3 regions of the Psychrobacillus sp. NPDC096389 genome follow, and region 2 is predicted to be linked to each of the others. Evidence: riboswitches for the same ligand, from Rfam matches in the RefSeq annotation. Region 2 holds a riboswitch; each other region holds the start of a gene.
What was found. Region 2 has a riboswitch for lysine ahead of ACIQ38_RS09545 (Na+/H+ antiporter NhaC family protein). Riboswitches for the same ligand answer to the same signal wherever they lie in the genome.
Positions count from the first base shown of each region.

Region 1: linked by a shared signal. The riboswitch ahead of ACIQ38_RS07185 (aspartate kinase) and the one ahead of ACIQ38_RS09545 (Na+/H+ antiporter NhaC family protein) in region 2 are both predicted to bind lysine.
Region 3: linked by a shared signal. The riboswitch ahead of ACIQ38_RS16495 (transporter substrate-binding domain-containing protein) and the one ahead of ACIQ38_RS09545 (Na+/H+ antiporter NhaC family protein) in region 2 are both predicted to bind lysine.

Region 1 covers NZ_JBIWFB010000002.1:191,645-197,491, forward strand. Annotated here, with positions in the region: gene ACIQ38_RS07165 (electron transfer flavoprotein subunit beta/FixA family protein) at 1-725, shown strand, start outside; gene ACIQ38_RS07170 (electron transfer flavoprotein subunit alpha/FixB family protein) at 759-1,736, shown strand; gene trxA (thioredoxin) at 2,076-2,390, shown strand; gene uvrC (excinuclease ABC subunit UvrC) at 2,441-4,216, shown strand; lysine riboswitch at 4,274-4,453, shown strand; gene ACIQ38_RS07185 (aspartate kinase) at 4,546-5,766, shown strand.
Region 2 covers NZ_JBIWFB010000003.1:30,802-36,648, forward strand. Annotated here, with positions in the region: gene ACIQ38_RS09520 (TIGR01457 family HAD-type hydrolase) at 1-209, opposite strand, end outside; gene ACIQ38_RS09525 (DUF86 domain-containing protein) at 196-657, opposite strand; gene ACIQ38_RS09530 (DUF3055 domain-containing protein) at 743-1,009, shown strand; gene ACIQ38_RS09535 (YutD family protein) at 1,208-1,549, opposite strand; gene lipA (lipoyl synthase) at 1,564-2,499, opposite strand; gene ACIQ38_RS09545 (Na+/H+ antiporter NhaC family protein) at 2,615-4,186, opposite strand; lysine riboswitch at 4,279-4,461, opposite strand; gene yunB (sporulation protein YunB) at 4,507-5,283, opposite strand; gene ACIQ38_RS09555 (bifunctional metallophosphatase/5'-nucleotidase) at 5,323-5,847, opposite strand, start outside.
Region 3 covers NZ_JBIWFB010000007.1:64,752-70,598, forward strand. Annotated here, with positions in the region: gene ACIQ38_RS16485 (bifunctional metallophosphatase/5'-nucleotidase) at 1-241, opposite strand, end outside; gene ACIQ38_RS16490 (purine-cytosine permease family protein) at 645-2,045, opposite strand; lysine riboswitch at 2,336-2,520, shown strand; gene ACIQ38_RS16495 (transporter substrate-binding domain-containing protein) at 2,648-3,490, shown strand; gene ACIQ38_RS16500 (amino acid ABC transporter permease) at 3,765-4,517, shown strand; gene ACIQ38_RS16505 (amino acid ABC transporter ATP-binding protein) at 4,536-5,270, shown strand.

The sequences.
Region 1 (5,847 bases), on a different contig from region 2:
TCGTAGTAAGTGGCGGTAAAATCCAAGAAGATGGAGCAGAATTCATCATCAATCCTTATGATGAATATGCGATTGAAGAAGCAATTCAAGTTCGCGACGCACATGGCGGAGAAGTAACGGTCCTTACGATGGGCGGGGAAGATGCGGAAAAACAACTGCGAACAGCACTTGCTATGGGCGCTGATAAAGCGGTTCTTATTAATATAGAAGATGATCTAGAAGAGCTGGATCAGTTCACAGCTGCTCATATTATCTCGGAATACTTAAAAGATAAAAACGCTGATTTAATATTAGCTGGTAACGTGGCAATTGATGGTGGATCTGGACAAGTTGGACCACGTGTTGCGGAAGCTTTAGGTATTAATTATGTTACAACTATTACAAATCTGGAGATTGATGGAACAACCGTAACGATCAAGCGTGACGTAGAAGGAGATACAGAAATCCTAGAGACATCTTTACCTCTTTTAGTTACAGCACAACAAGGACTTAACGAACCTCGTTACCCATCATTACCAGGAATTATGAAAGCAAAGAAAAAACCACTAGATGAAGTAGAACTAGATGATTTAGATATAGATGAAGATGATGTAGAAGCGAAAACAGAAACATTAGAAATTTATTTACCTCCTAAAAAGGAAGCTGGAAAAGTATTAGAAGGCGAGCTAGCTGACCAAGTAAAAGAGTTAGTTCAATTACTTCATTCGGAAGCAAAAGTCGTTTAATCGAATATTAACTTAAACTAGGGGGAAAAGAATATGTCTAAAAAAGTATTAGTACTTGCGGAGGCGCGTGAAGGTGCTCTACGTAATGTTTCTTATGAAGCAATCGCTGCAGGAAAACAAATTTCCAATGGTGGAGAAGTGGTTAGCGTTCTATTAGGAGATTCAGTGAAAGACCTAGCAGTTGAACTTGGAAAATATGGTGCGGATCGTGTTATTACGGTAGAACATCCACATTTAAAACAATATACATCAGATGGCTATGGACAAGCATTGCTTGCTGTAATCGACCAAGAGGATCCGGAAGCAATCGTATTCGGACATACTGCTTTAGGGAAAGATATCTCTCCAAAAATCGCAAGCAAATTACAAGTCGGGCTAGTATCCGATGTAACTACAATTGAAGGAGAAGGCGATGCTGCAGTTTATATCCGTCCAATTTACTCTGGTAAAGCATTTGAAAAAGTGAAAGTAAAAGATGGTATCGAATTCATTACAATTCGTCCAAACAACATTGCACCACTTGCAAAAGATGACAGCAAATCAGCAGATGTATCTTCGTTATCAGTTGATATTACAAACCTTCGTACAATCATTAAAGAAGTCGTTCGTAAATCTTCCGAAGGTGTAGACTTATCCGAAGCAAAAGTAGTTATCGCTGGTGGACGTGGAGTGAAGAGTGAAGAAGGTTTTGCGCCATTGAAAGAGCTTGCGGACGTACTAGGCGGAGCGGTTGGAGCTTCCCGCGGAGCATGTGACGCCGACTACTGTGATTACTCTCTACAAATCGGACAAACTGGTAAGGTGGTAACACCAGACCTTTATATCGCAGCAGGAATTTCCGGAGCGATTCAACATTTAGCTGGTATGTCAAACTCGAAAATTATTGTAGCGATCAACAAAGATCCAGAAGCAAACATTTTCAAAGTGGCTGACTACGGTATTGTTGGCGATTTATTCGAAGTAATCCCGTTACTTACGGAAGAATTCAAACAATTGAAAGTAAATGCTTAAAAGGTGACTCGGCTCTTTTTTGGAGCCGAGTTTTTACTTGTATAGATCTAGCTCCAGCGCCTTGCCCCTCGGGGTCAAATGTGAAAAAGCTGCTCCTGCGCAAGCTCGTCGCAAACAAAGGCGTTTGTGGTGGCTGAGGAGCTGCCTCCTCGCTTTTCCCCATTTGCCTGTCGGAGGCCCGCACGATGCGGGTCATACAGTTGTTGCGACACGATGTCGCGAACTTAGACTGTATTCATCTTAAATAGGCGCTTGCGCTTTTCGTGTAAGCTAATATGTAGATGTAGCAATATGAGTCTGCTATAATCTAGTTATATGTAATTAAAGGAGGAATTTTTAATGGCAATAGTTCATGGAACAGATCAGACTTTCTCACAAGAGATTGAGAAAGGTTTAGTATTAGTAGATTTTTGGGCAACATGGTGTGGACCTTGTAAAATGATTGCTCCTGTACTTGAAGAAATGGACGCTGAAATGAGCGATAAAGTAAAAATAGTTAAAGTAGATGTAGATGAAAACCAAGCAACTGCTAGTCAATTTGGTATTATGTCAATTCCAACACTAGTATTGTTCAAGGATGGTCAACCAGTAGACAAAGCTGTTGGTTTCCAACCAAAAGAAGCGCTAGTTCAATTTGTAGAAAAAAACGCATAATCTAAAGCCGGGTCCGATAAGGTGCCCGGTTTTTTTAAACGGGTGATAAAATGAACGATTTAATACAACAAAAATGTGCCATATTACCAGATGATCCTGGATGTTATTTGATGAAAGATCGCCAAGGGACCATCATTTATGTCGGCAAAGCGAAAATATTAAAAAATCGTGTGCGTTCCTATTTTACCGGATCACATGATGGAAAAACACAAAGATTAGTACAAGAAATAGTTGATTTTGAATATATCGTCACATCGTCTGAGTTAGAAGCGCTTATTCTTGAGCTCCATCTCATTAAAAAGCATGATCCCAAGTACAATATTATGCTTAAGGACGATAAAACGTACCCATACATTAAAATTACAGCGGAAAAGAATCCGAAGTTAATTATTACAAGACAAGTGAAAAAAGACAAAGGAAAATATTTTGGTCCTTATCCAAATGCACATGCAGCGAATGAAACCAAAAAACTATTAGATCGAATATACCCATTGAGAAAGTGTGCGAAATTACCCGACCGCGTCTGTTTATACTATCATTTAGGGCAATGTCTAGCTCCATGTGTAAAGGAAATAGAGGATTCCACTTATAAAAAGATGACGGATGAAATTACAAGCTTTTTAAATGGTGGCTATACGCATGTAAAAAAAGAATTAACTGAAAAGATGAATGATGCTGCAGAAAACTTAGAATTTGAACGTGCAAAAGAATATAGAGACCAAATTTCCAATATTGAGATGGTCATGGAAAAACAAAAGATTACGATAAACGATTTTACGAGTCGGGATATATTTGGTTATTCCGTTGATAAAGGCTGGATGTGTGTCCAAGTATTTTTTATCCGGCAAGGAAAGCTGATTGAAAGAGATGTTTCCCTTTTTCCTTTATATCGTGACCCAGAAGAAGAGTTTTTAACATTTTTAGGTCAGTTTTACGCTAAACCAGAACATATTAAACCTAAAGAGGTATATGTCCCTAATAATACTGACGTACATTTAGCTTCGAAATTATTAGATATGAAAGTAATCATTCCGCAAAAAGGATTGAAAAAAAACTTAGTAAAGCTTGCAGAGAAAAATGCTGTACTTGCTTTAAGTGAGAAGTTTCATTTGATCGAACGACAAGAAGAGCGGACGATAGGTGCAGTAGAGGAACTAGGTAATTTAATGGGGATTGCAACGCCTAATCGAATGGAGGCTTTTGACAATTCTCATATACATGGTACCGATGCTGTATCAGCAATGGTGGTATTTGTGGATGGAAAAGCATATAAAAAGGATTACCGAAAATATAAAACAAAAACCGCTGCAAAACATGATGATTATGGAGCAATGCGAGAAGTAATTCGCAGAAGATACACACGTGTATTAAAAGAAAATTTACCTTTACCCGATTTAATCATTATTGATGGAGGAAAAGGTCAAATAGAAGCGGCTCGTGAAATTTTGGAAGATGAATTAGGATTGGAAATACCGATTGCTGGTCTTGCAAAAGATGGGAAGCATCAAACTTCTCAACTTTTATATGGTAATCCAATCGAAATTATCCCAATGAAGCGGACGAGTGAAGCGTTTTACTTATTGCAACGTATTCAAGATGAAGTGCACCGATTTGCCATTACATTCCATCGACAACAAAGAGGGAAACATACGATTGCTTCTTCTTTAGATGGAATTGAAGGAATTGGTCCAAAACGGAAAAAGTTATTATTAAAACATTTTGGATCGATTAAGAAAATGCAAACCTCGACTAAGGAAGAATTTATGGAAGCTGGGCTTTCTAGTAAACTAGCCGACATGATGGTAGAACATTTTCAGAAAAAGTGATTGTCTTCTGAATATTCTTGTGGTATGGTTGATACAATTTAATATTCACTATAATTAAGTGAAGATAGAGGTGCAAACTGACAAGAGTACTTAGCGGGAAGATGAAAGGATCTGTTGATCGCTAAACGAAAGGGTCATTTGCCGAAACGTAGAATAGCTTTTCCTATTCTAGGTTGGTTCTGCATTGAATAAATGTAGAATTGTCAGAATTCAGTATTCTGGAGGGCTATCTCACATGGACATTATTTGACCGTGTATGAGACAATGCTTTTCACAATATGTGAAAAGCATTTTTTTATCCTGACAGATAAATAAGGGAGAGAATATGCATGAGTAAAATTGTGATGAAGTTCGGTGGTACTTCTGTAGCGACTACAGAAAAAATTGCTAATGTAGCAAACAGAATTAGGAGAGAGAGAGAAAAAGGACATGATATCGTTGTTGTTGTGTCAGCAATGGGTAAGTCCACAGATGAGTTAGTCAATTTAGCAAATGAAATAACAGACATTCCCTCCAAACGAGAAATGGACATGCTGTTATCTACTGGAGAACAAGTGACTATGTCATTACTTGCGATTCAGCTTAATGTATTAGGATTAGAAGCCGTTTCTCTTACCGGTTGGCAAGCAGGTTTAGTGACGAATAATGTACATAAAAACGCAAGAGTAGAGAAAATGGATGGTTCTAAAATAAATAATTTATTAAATGAAAATAAAATTGTTATTGTTGCAGGCTTTCAAGGAGTTTCAGAGGACAATGAAATTACAACCCTCGGAAGAGGTGGATCAGATACCACCGCAGTCGCAATTGCAGTAGCAATTGAAGCAGAAATTTGTGATATTTATACGGATGTCGAGGGAGTATTTACATCTGATCCAAGATATATTAAGAATGCCCGAAAACTAGAGCAACTGGAATATGACGAAATGCTTGAGCTCGCCAATCTAGGTGCTGGAGTTCTTCACCCGAGAGCGGTAGAATTTGCCAAGAATTATCGAATCCCACTTAGAGTTAGATCAAGCTATGGAGAAGAAGAGGGAACTATTTTAAAGGAGGAAGTAGATGTGGAAAATAATTTAGTAGTGCGTGGGGTAGCGTTTGAATCAGATATTGTGCGTCTAACGATTGAGTATGATGTGCCGTTTAATGGATCATTAGCGTCTATTTTTACGACTTTAGCAGAAAATCATATTAATGTTGATATTATTGTACAATCGATTGTAGATGGCGTAAGACCTGCCGTGTCGTTCTCTATTAAAAAAGAATCGTTAGCAGAAGCTATTACGGTATTAGAGACCCATAAAAAAGTACTCGGTTTTACATTTGCAGACTTTGAGGTAGGCTTAGCGAAAGTTTCTATCGTTGGTTCTGGTATGGTTTCCAATCCAGGAGTTGCAGCGCAAATGTTCGATCGTCTACGCCAAGAGAATATTCCGGTAAAAATGGTAAGTACATCTGAAATAAAAGTTTCGGTTGTTATCCCGCAAGCGGATATGATTCCAGCTGCCAATGCACTGCACGATGAGTTTGACTTGGCTATCAAGCAATAATGAAGAGCTAACTATATAGAAGGGACGTGACACAACTACGTCCCTTGTTTGCGTTGCCCGGCAAAATAACGGCTGAACAAT
Region 2 (5,847 bases):
ATAATATGGTCTGTATCTGTATGAATATTCATCCCTGCTATTTTTTCTTGTAGCTGTTTTTGTGTCATGGAAGAATTATTCGTTACAAAAAAAGGCTCGATCCCATTACTTTGCAGATAATGAATAAAATCTACCGCTTCTTTAATCGGTGCTTTCCCTTTATACACTGTTCCGTCTAAATCCAAAAAATAGGCTTTATAACTTAACATTAGAATCCTCCGGTAAGAAAGCCGAAACAGGTCCTAATTCATGGACTAAGTAATTTTCAACTTGTGTAGGGAACTGTTTTAAGAAAGATAAATTTTTTACAAGTAGTTGCTCTAATTTTTCATGATTTACCGAATAAAAATGACGCACTAATTCTTTTCTAAATTCAATAACTTCTTTTAATGGAGCATCCATTTCGGATGTAATAACTTTTTCATCTGTTAAAATGTCGATAATATCATCATAGCCACCTGGATCTCGCATGATAAAACCATCAATCATTGAATTGCCTATATCGATAATGGATTCAATCATGTTTTGACCTACGCGCTCTAAAGCTAATTTAGAATGCTCATCTCTTTGCCAATCGGTGTTACCTTCAATTAGCGTTAATAACTTATTCATATGTGCAATTGTCTCAGCTATTTTTTTACGATCTACAAAATACATTGGAAAGCCTCCTGAGTCATGTTCAGTTGATATATACCTCTCTTCTATAGTACCATAATTCGTAGGACGGAAGGAGTGTCACTAGATGGAGCGATTTTTTTTATACGATGATGTAGAAGATACAAAAACGAGATTCGTTGGGTTTACGGGAGATTCCCAAAGATATGATCTAGCTATTTTACAAAGCTCTCGTTTTTTTGGAAAAGTGCTTGTAATGGATATTCAATATGGCAGAGCAGCCATACTCGGACCAGATGATTTAGAAGAACCAGGCTATTTAGAGCATGTCTATAATAGAACAGAAGTAGAAGCGGAAGAATTAAGAGATTACTTAAGAGAATTACTAAACTAAGAAAGTTGCCATGAACATATCATAAGAGAGGCAGGAAGTTGCAATCCACTTCTTGCCTCTCTTTTTTGTAATTCTATATTTATCAATTGTCCATAGTTCGCTTGAAAGACCATTTTCCAACTAAACTCAATCTCCAAATGGAAATTACATAAATTCGGATTTAATAGTACATCGGATAATAAAAAACCTAGAGCAAGATCATAATCGATCTTGTTCTAGGTTTTCTTGTATTGTCTCATCTACTATTACCTGTTTCACTTTCGGGGCAACTCCCGTTTTTTTAATCAGAAAATAGGCACAGCCGAAATTGCAATACTCATATAAATAATCTTTCATCGTACTTATTTTTGTATCAAATGTTGCTTTATGATTTCGATCTTCAAAAAATCCTTTCAGACGAAGCTGACCATATCCCCAGTCTCCCATAATATAATCATACTTCGAAAGAATTTCGCTGTATCGATCCAAAAAAGCCTCTTCTTTAAATGCATCTCGGTAATTTTCTATTATTTCATACGTAAAACCTTCTGCAACAATCATTCTATCACCTTCCATTAGCTATTTTGAATAGCTAGAAGTTCTTCGCCTTGCGCTTGTCTTTGCTTCGCTGCAGCGTTTACTTGCTCATCCGCATGATAACTACTTCTAACGAGCGGACCTGCTTCACAATGGGAGAATCCTTTACTCATTGCAATTTTACGTAATTCCCCAAACTCAGCAGGTGAATAATATTTTAGTACAGGTAAGTGCTTTTTCGACGGTTGTAAATATTGACCGATTGTCATAATATCTACGTTGTTTGCACGAAGATCATCCATTACTTCTAGTATTTCTTCATGCGTTTCTCCTAAGCCTAACATTAACGATGATTTCGTTGGAATGCTCGGTTGCATTTCTTTTGCACGACGTAATAGTTCAAGTGAACGATCATATTTGGCTCTTGCACGAACTCTTGGCGTTAATCGACGAACCGTTTCAATGTTATGGTTTAAAATATCGGGTTTTGCATCCATAATGTTTTGGATATTTTGTTCAACCCCTCCCATATCAGAAGGTAATACTTCAATTGTCGTAAATGGATTTTTACGACGAATTGCACGAATCGTTTCAGCAAACACTTCCGAACCACCATCTTTTAAATCATCACGAGCAACAGCTGTTACAACGACATGTTTTAGATTCATAATGACAACTGAATCTGCAACCCGTTCTGGTTCTGCTAAATCTAATTCATTTGGTAGGCCTGTTTTTACCGCGCAGAAACGACATGCACGTGTACAAACTGCTCCTAAAATCATAAAAGTAGCAGTTCTTCGTGAACCCCAGCATTCATGAATATTTGGGCATTTTGCTTCTTCACAAACCGTATGTAAATTATTTTCACGCATTAATTTTTTTAGACCTTTATAGTCTTCATTCGTATTTAGTTTAATTTTTAACCAATCTGGTTTACGTTGATGCTCTGATTTCGTAGGCTTACAAGATGTCATTTATAGCGACCCCATTCTTTATAAACTAACCACACTGTTGTCAATGTACCATATTATTAGAATTCAAACAACCTTCTGAACTCACATTCTAGGACTAAAAAATGGGGTGCGATAATTAATTATTTGCTTCTATTTTGCTTTTACTTTTGACGTTCCAAACGATGAATAAACTTATAATAATAGCCACCACCGTAAGCATTCCTAAGACTACTGAACCAGTCAATCCTAAAACTAAATAACCGATTGTCGCAATAATGGCACTAATAATGGCATAAGGTAATTGCGTCATAACATGATCAATAACATTTACTCCTGCACCAGTTGCTGACATGATTGTTGTATCCGAAATTGGTGAACAATGATCCCCAAAAACTGCTCCTGCTAAAACAGCTGCCAGTATTGGTAATAGTAATTCCGGTTCTATCGCCATGATAATACTTGCGCCAATTGGCAATAAAATACCGAATGACCCCCATGACGATCCAGTTGCAAATGCCATAAATGCTGTTAATACAAATAACAAAGCAGGGATAACTCCTACAGGAATATTATGATCTGTCACTAAATTAGCTAAAAATGCACCTGTTTCTAATGCATTGATCAAGAAAGATAAAGACCATGCAAAAATTAAAATTAGTATAGCAGGGAGCATCGAACGAACACCCGTTACGAGTGCTTTCCACACGAATCTTATATTTGCTTCCGGATTCGTATTAAATTGTCGTACATACAGTGCAATAGCTAAAATCGTCGCTGTCAAACCACCAACAAATAAAGAGAGTGGAACATCTGTGTTTTCAAAGATAACAAATAAATTCAAATTATAACCTGAAAGTTTATAACCTGTCCAAAACATTGCAAATAGTGTCACGACGATTAATGAAACAATCGGCAACACTAAATCTACTACTTTTCCATAATTATTTTCTGGAAAATTTCCTTGTAGATCTCCTGGATTTGGTTTACTTGAATCATAAAGTTCACCTGTTTCAATCGCTCTTTTCTCCTGTTTTTTCATTGCTAATAAGTCAAAGTCTGTCCAAGCTATGAAAAACACAATAGCTAACGTCGCAATCACATAAAAATTCATTGGAGCCATTAGTATAAATGCTTCCAGTGGGGTATAAGCAGTTACTGCATGTGTTGCAAAAATAACACCCAGCTGACTGATTAAAAAAGCTCCCCAACTGGAAACTGGTGACACTACACATACTGGAGCAGAAGTAGAATCGATAAAATATGCTAACTTTGCACGTGACACACGATGCGAATCAGTAATTGGTCTTGCAATTTGACCTACTGCTAATGCATTAAAATAGTCATCTACAAATATAAGTATTCCTAAAAATGCTGTTAATAATTTCGATCCTCGTCGAGTTTTAATCTTTTTAATCGCCCATACTGCAAATGCCGTGCTTCCCCCAGATAAACTAACAAACGCTGTAACAACACCCAGCAATAATATAAAGGACAAAATATAAATATTGTAAGCATTTATCCCTTCATCCCAAAAAGAAGTTTTAAATGATTCCCATAATAGTAAACCCGAACTGACCGGTGCAAAATTCTCTACAAGTAATGCTGCAGAGACAATTCCTACACCAAGAGATAATAACACCCTCTTCGTCACAAGCACCATGATGATCGCTAATAACGGTGGTAATAATGAATAAATCGTATTTTCCAAAACCTGTTCCTCCTCAAAAAATAAAAAAGCCAACCTAGTCATCCACATAGGTTGGCTTCCACTATAGAAATTAAGCATTAAAATGAGTATTTATCTTTCGTAGCTCAACATTTATATTCTCTATAAATAACAGTGTTATTCTTTTTCAAAATAACCCCAACTAAATATCGTTTGACATACAATATTTAGCTTCGGCAAACCTTCCTTTCGTATACGATCATATGTGTCATCTTCTTCGTATAGTACTATTAAGCTTTGCAGCCTCTACCTATTATTCATTTTCTTTATTGTAACAGTAATTTCTGCTATTCCCGGAAGTTTTAATCTTCAGGTAACGGGATAGGCACCTCTACGGATGGCGCAGAAGAACCATCTCCACCTGTATAAATGTGAGGAACTTGCCCTTGCACTAATCCCATTGCAACCGGAATGTTTTGTTCGACAACGCTCATCTTACTTGCAAGCGGAACAATGACTTGGACATTTACTTTAATATGAATACTTACTTCAACGTATGCATTATTAATTCCAAATTCTGTTATGGTCGGCACTACGGTTGACTGTACGTTACCAATTACATGAAATCGAATCGGGATTTTAGGACCTAAGTTACCGATAAGCGGAATATTCGTTGCCTGCCCCATCGGCACAAAAAACACGACTCCTCCTTGATCTTCCATCGTTTGCTTATCATATTCAATATCATCCAGATAAGGCAAACTTGATAAATTCCCTTTTTCTGCTTGTTCTAGATGCGATTGCACCAGACTATTCGTATCCGATAAAACACGATTAATGATTTCAGTATTAAATTTCGTCGTTACCATATTTGTACTGCCATTTGTAGATGGCACTTCCTCGATAATATCGTTTACATCTAAAACGTTGGCAGTTCTTGAATTGATCGCTTTACTAATAACCATCGATGCAATTTTATTCGTTTGCACTTCCGCATATTCCAGATATGTCGGAGTCAAACGATAGTTAACAACATAAAATACGCCAGCGACGGATAAGATGAAAAGTGCCAATAATATAGCTAGTTTTCGCTGAGCAGTAAAAATAGTTAAACGCTTTTTTTTTCGATAGAATAGCAAAAAATCCCCCTTATTACTACTATGTAATAAGAGGGAGTGTTATGCCTGATTTAATAACCGATTGCCGTACCATTTCACAACATCCCGTATTAACTCCGGCATAAAATATTCTTTCGTAGCAAACTTGAAGGAAGGGAAAAAGTAACCAAATGTAAACATATCTAGCGTAACAAGTGTATACTCTTTTTCGAGCATGAGCACTTCTCCTCCAATATATATGTCCCCTTGTTCATCTTCTACGAGTTGTTCAAAAAGCATGGCTCCCAAGTATTTGCCCCTAAACCCGAGTCCCTTGACTTCTAAATGTGGCCATTTCTCATTTTTAGACAACTCCACAATTTCCAATAATTCCGCCCCTGTCAACGTAATAACACATGGATTGATGGGATGCGGTAAACAACGGTGCAAGTCACTTGCTGTAATTGGCCCTTTTGGTAAATCCGTCAAAAATATACCCGCAGGAAACATCGCACAATCCGCTTTCGTAAATGTAAGCAAAGCTTTACCGAAAAAATGAGACATATCCGAATGACCGAACCACTCTTTATGTAAGATGCCATCATT
Region 3 (5,847 bases), on a different contig from region 2:
AAATGCCAACCATTGGATTTTGTTCATTTTGCAAGTATTGAACAGCATAATAAGTTAGGGGCGTTCCTTGAATCAAATCGCCATTGTCAATAAGCACTAATTGATCATCTATAAGGCGTTCTTGATGAATAATCGACGCTATTCTCCCAATTCCTACATCTGCTTTTTCGTTATTTCCATAGTTAATAGGATAGACATTTCCGTGAATATCGCTTGTTTGTAGTATAGTTATTTTTTTCATCAATTAATTCGCCACTTTCTGCCATAGTTTTTCATTCATCATAACAAAACTTTGGTGAAAATTTGCTGAGTTTACAATAAGTTTACAGTTCAAATCCCGATAGAAATGTATCTGAAACTTTAAAAGTAAAAAAAGAGTAGCCAGCCTTTCTCAGGCCAAATAGCTACTCTTTTTCTTTATATATGTGGAAAGATATTGAAGTATATATGGTGGGGGTAGTATGAATGAAAAACCAATCAAATGATCAGCATACTATAAACACAACTTCGAAAAAAAGAGTGCAAATAGCGTGAAACGAATCAAATGCCTCGTCAAAAAGGCAACATGGAAATCAGTCAATAAATTGGATGGTGGGCTGATCGATTGGTTAGTAGCTGTTAAAGAGGCAATCAATTATTACCGATTAAGCAATATAATCTTCCTTAGGAATGTCGGTAGGTGTACCTTTGCTATAATACTTTCCTTTAGTAGAAATTGCTAAAATAACCGTGAGTATAGCTGCTAAAATAGCTGCAAAAAATGCCGCGGTACTTTGCAAAAATGAACCCATATATCCTAATGCGGCTATTGTACCTAAACCACTAGAAATAACTAGAGAAACGACTCCAACAGGATTCCATTTATATAAAAACTCATGTCGAGCTTCATAATAACGAGGTCCAATTTTAAGAAGCTTTTTCACAATCATTGCATCGGTAACTAATATAGCTGCCCAAGCAAGTAAAAAGACTCCTTGGAATGTCATTGCTGTATCTAAGTGATCTACAATTCCACCGAGCATTAAGCCTATTGCAACTAATCCCGAGACAACTACCCAAAAACGTCTACCTGGTGTAAATTTAAAAATATTCTCGAAGAAATTAGAAAGTGATAAAGAACTACTATATATATTTGTAACGTTTATCCGTAGTTGTGTTAACATCGTGAATAAGGCGCCGCCAATACCTAGTAGTAGAACAATATAAACTCCCGGATTTGGTTCACCTAAACGTACACCGAACCATATACCGAGACCCCCCATTACACCAAAACAGAAAATTTGAGGGATAAATCCAATAGCAAAAGATCCTAACTTAATATCTTTTGGCTTAAGAAAACGTGCGTAGTCCGAAGAAAGTAAAGCGGTAAGACCCATTATTCCATGATGCATCCCGATACAAAGCAGTAATGCTTGTCCACCCATTTGAACACCTTCTGGCATATACGTCCAAAAAGCTCCTTCATAAATGGAAGGTTTGTAGAATGACATAATAATGGCAGCCACTAAAAAAATACCGAAAATCGGTAGAGACCACTTTTGTAATTTATCAAGCTGTTTGATTCCAAACCAATTTAATGGAATGACTATTGATCCGAAGAAAATGATTAGTGCCCATTCTGGTAGGGCGGGGAAGAAGGTGTGAATTGCGGAAACTAAAATTAGTCCTTCAAATGCACAATACATGATGAAGTTTGTTGCATAAATGAATGAGGTTAACGATGCACCTATGTAACCAAAACCTCCACCTCTAGATAATAAATTGACATTCATACCGGATTTTGCTGAAAGATAAGCAATGAATGTTCCGAGTATACCAGCAACGATTATCGCGTATATGGAGGATATGATGGCATTGATGGCTCCAAATTGGAGTGCCATAACGCTTCCCATTTGAAAATAAAAAATTGCCGTTGCGATACCAAACGTGATGTTAGTAATACTAAACCAACCCATTTTTCTCTGATCTCGTGGCACTCTGTCTAGTGAATAATCATCTTTCATTTCTTCTGACACTTTGTGATCTGCGACTTGGACAGATCCCATAATATCAACTCCCTTTTTTATAGAAAAATTTAAAATGTAACTTCCATTTTGTTGCATAAAGATTCGTTCACCAATTCATCCGTTCTCCATTATACCAGAAACAGCAAGGTTTTATCAAATGCAGTGCTCAAAGAGATGTCTTTTTTAGTAAAAACTTTCCTATTGAAGAGTTATAAAACACCTTTCTTAAAGTTAAATTTTGGATGCCAGATATTAAGGGAAGAGCGGTTGACACATAGTATATGTTGTTGTAGACTATGAACAATAATTAAATACAACCTCACTTAAATAAGTGGGGTAGAGGCGCGATATTTATTAGTCCTTAGTGGAGTTTGAGAAGCAATGATACTAAGGAGAAGGAGATGTCGCCGAAGTTTGTAAATATTTCTCCGTATTACATGCTGGGTCTGCAGTGAATAATTGCAGGACTGTCCACTTTAAACGTCCCGGTTTATCGTGGTGTGCTATCTCATTTGGGTAAAGTAGAGGATTTAGGGCAACTATACAAATTGCGACCTGAGTTCATCTCAGGTCTATTTTGATAGATTGTCCTTTTTTATTGTTTATAAACATAGACTAAGAATAAAAGGGGAGAAATACACATGAAAAACAAATTATTAATGTTCACGATGTTCGTATCCGTATTGTTACTTTTGGCTGCATGTGGGACGGACAATACAGAAAAAACAGGATCGTCTTCAGAAGAAAGTAAGGATACATTTACAGTAGGCCTAGAGGCAGGTTACCCACCATTTAACTGGACTCAATTAGATGATTCTAACGGCGGAGTAAAAATTTCTGGAAACGCAGAATATGCGGGTGGATATGATGTAGAAATCGCTAAAAAGATTGCAGAAGGATTAGGGAAAGAACTAGTAATTGTAAAAACAGAGTGGGATGGATTAGTTCCGTCATTACAATCAAATAAAATAGACGCAATTGTTGCTGGTATGTCACCAACGGCAGAACGCAAACAATCAATCGATTTCTCTGACAATTATTACACATCAAATTTTGTTATGATTGTCAAAAAAGGCGGACCATATGAAAATGCTACTTCTATTCAAGATTTTAGTGGAGCGAAAATCACTGGTCAGTTGAATACTTCTCACTATGGTGTAATTGATCAAATCGAAGGTGTTCAAAAACAACCAGCTTCTGATAATTTCTCTGCAATGCGTGTAGCTTTGGAATCAGGCGTGATTGACGGATATGTATCCGAGCGTCCGGAAGGAATTAGTGCTTCTGCTGCAAATAAAAACTTTGCAATGGTTGAATTTACCGAAGGATTTGTTGCAGATGAAGAAGAAACTGCGGTAGCGGTAGGTCTTAAAAAAGGTAGCGAACTAACAGATCAAATAAATGAAATTTTAGCAAAAATTTCAGAAGAAGAGCGTCAAGAAATTATGGATAAAGCAATTCAAAATCAACCAGCTGCTGAATAATGAGGCAAGCGAACCGGCTGCTACTTATTGCAGTCGGTTTTTAACTTGAAGCAGCAAGTAGTAATTGCTGATTAGTCAGAGTAACCAACATCCTGTTGACCTAGTCCTCGGGAGGATGTCAGGGATTTTGAGAGGTACTAGAATGGAGTTAGCTTAAGATCGTCGCGTCCAGGCGACAACGGCTAACTGACCTGCATCACGCAGGCCTAAATGCAATACAAAATCTGGACGCAATTACGCCGAGGTGTAATTGATTAATTAAAGGAGTGAAAGTATGAGTATTGAGTGGATTATATCGATGATCATTGATAATTGGCCACTGTTTCTTCGTGGGGCAGGTATGACACTCTTAATCTCCATAATTGGTACTATAGTAGGTGCAATTATCGGTTTGTTAGCAGGTGTTATTCGTACAATACCTACGCCTGAGCGAAAAGTAAAAAGAGTTTTATTGAAAATAGTGAATATTATTCTATCGATTTATATAGAGTTTTTCCGTGGAACACCAATGATCGTACAAGCGATGGTTATATTCTATGGTTCTGCAATGGCATTTGGAGTAGATATGGACCGAACTGCAGCAGCTATCTTTATCGTTTCGATTAATACAGGGGCTTATATGGCAGAGATTGTTCGAGGTGGAGTTATTTCTATCGACAAAGGACAATTCGAATCTGCACAGGCGATTGGTATGAACCATATACAAACAATGCTTCATGTTGTATTACCGCAAGTAATTCGCAACATTTTACCTGCGACAGGTAACCAATTTATTATTAACATTAAAGATACTTCCGTACTAAATGTAATAGGGGTGACGGAACTATACTTCCAAACGAAAACAGTTGCAGGAATTAGTTTCAAATACTTTGAACCGTTTTTCGTAGCGTGTATTTTGTACTTTGTTATGACATATTCAGTAACATTAATACTACGTTACTTCGAAAGAAAATTAGACGGTCCTGAAAATTACAGTATGATTGGTCAACCAGCACAAGTAACCTTAACAAATACGAAAGAAAGCTAAAACGGAGGAGGAGCAGTAATGGCAAAAGTAATTGATATACAACATTTAAGCAAATCCTTTGGAGCACGTGAAGTACTAAAAGACATTGACTTCTCTGTGAATAAAGGAGAAGTCGTGAGCATAATCGGTTCATCCGGATCAGGTAAATCCACTCTTCTTCGTTGTATAAATCTTTTGGAAAAACCAAGTGGTGGTCAAATTATTTACAACGGTGAAAACATTTTAGATGACAAACATGATATCCATGCCTACAGAACAAATCTAGGGATGGTTTTCCAACAGTTTAACTTGTTTAATAACCATAATGTATTAGGCAATTGTGTCGTCGGGCAAGTAAAAGTACTAAAACGTTCCAAAGAAGAAGCAGAAAAGATAGCGATGAAATATTTAAAAGTTGTTGGGATGGATCAATACGTCAATGCAAAAGCAAGCCAGCTATCTGGTGGACAAAAGCAACGTGTGGCAATCGCGCGAGCACTTTCGATGGAACCAGACGTGATGTTATTTGATGAACCAACGTCGGCACTAGATCCTGAGATGGTAGGAGAGGTTCTAAAAGTCATGAAGGAACTTGCGGAATCAGGACTTACGATGTTAATCGTTACGCATGAGATGGAATTTGCAAAAGAAGTTTCAGATCGGGTTGTGTTTATGGATAAAGGGGTTATTGCAGAAGAAGGAAGCCCGGAGCAAATATTCAACAATCCAACACAAGAACGTACGAGAGAGTTTTTAAAACGCACGTTAAAATAACAAAAAACATCCATTTATGTTGAAACGTAGATGGATGTTTTTTTTAGATAAAAGCATATCCACTTGTTAAGCAAGTTGTTTGCCAAAGCTTCTTCAAACAACACAAAATGCGTCAACCTTTAGGGATAATGCGCCGCAAGGTATTCGCTAGCCACGTCTTGCATGCGCCAACTCGTGTTTCACACGAGTGTCTTATGACTGCGACTCATGCGGCCCGACACACTGCGGCAAATATATCCGAGCTAATTATCTGGAGAAGTTTACCCAATAAAAAATGCGCAACATTCTAGCCATTACTCGCAACATTGTATAGAATTCCCGCAACATTCTACCTCAAATGCGCAACATTATGGGGTAATTGCGCAACGTTGACAAAAATGAGTCACAGCCATCGTTGTCTCACTCCAAGTAAACTTGTTGTTATAAGAATTAGTTGCTTTCATATGCAATTTAGTTGCTCTCACGCCTATTTTGGTTGCTTTCGGAGTAGATTTAGTTGCTTTCCACAATCAATTGGTTGCCCTAAGCCATTTACTGGATACACTCCATGAAAAAATTAGCATCACATTTTGTTTTT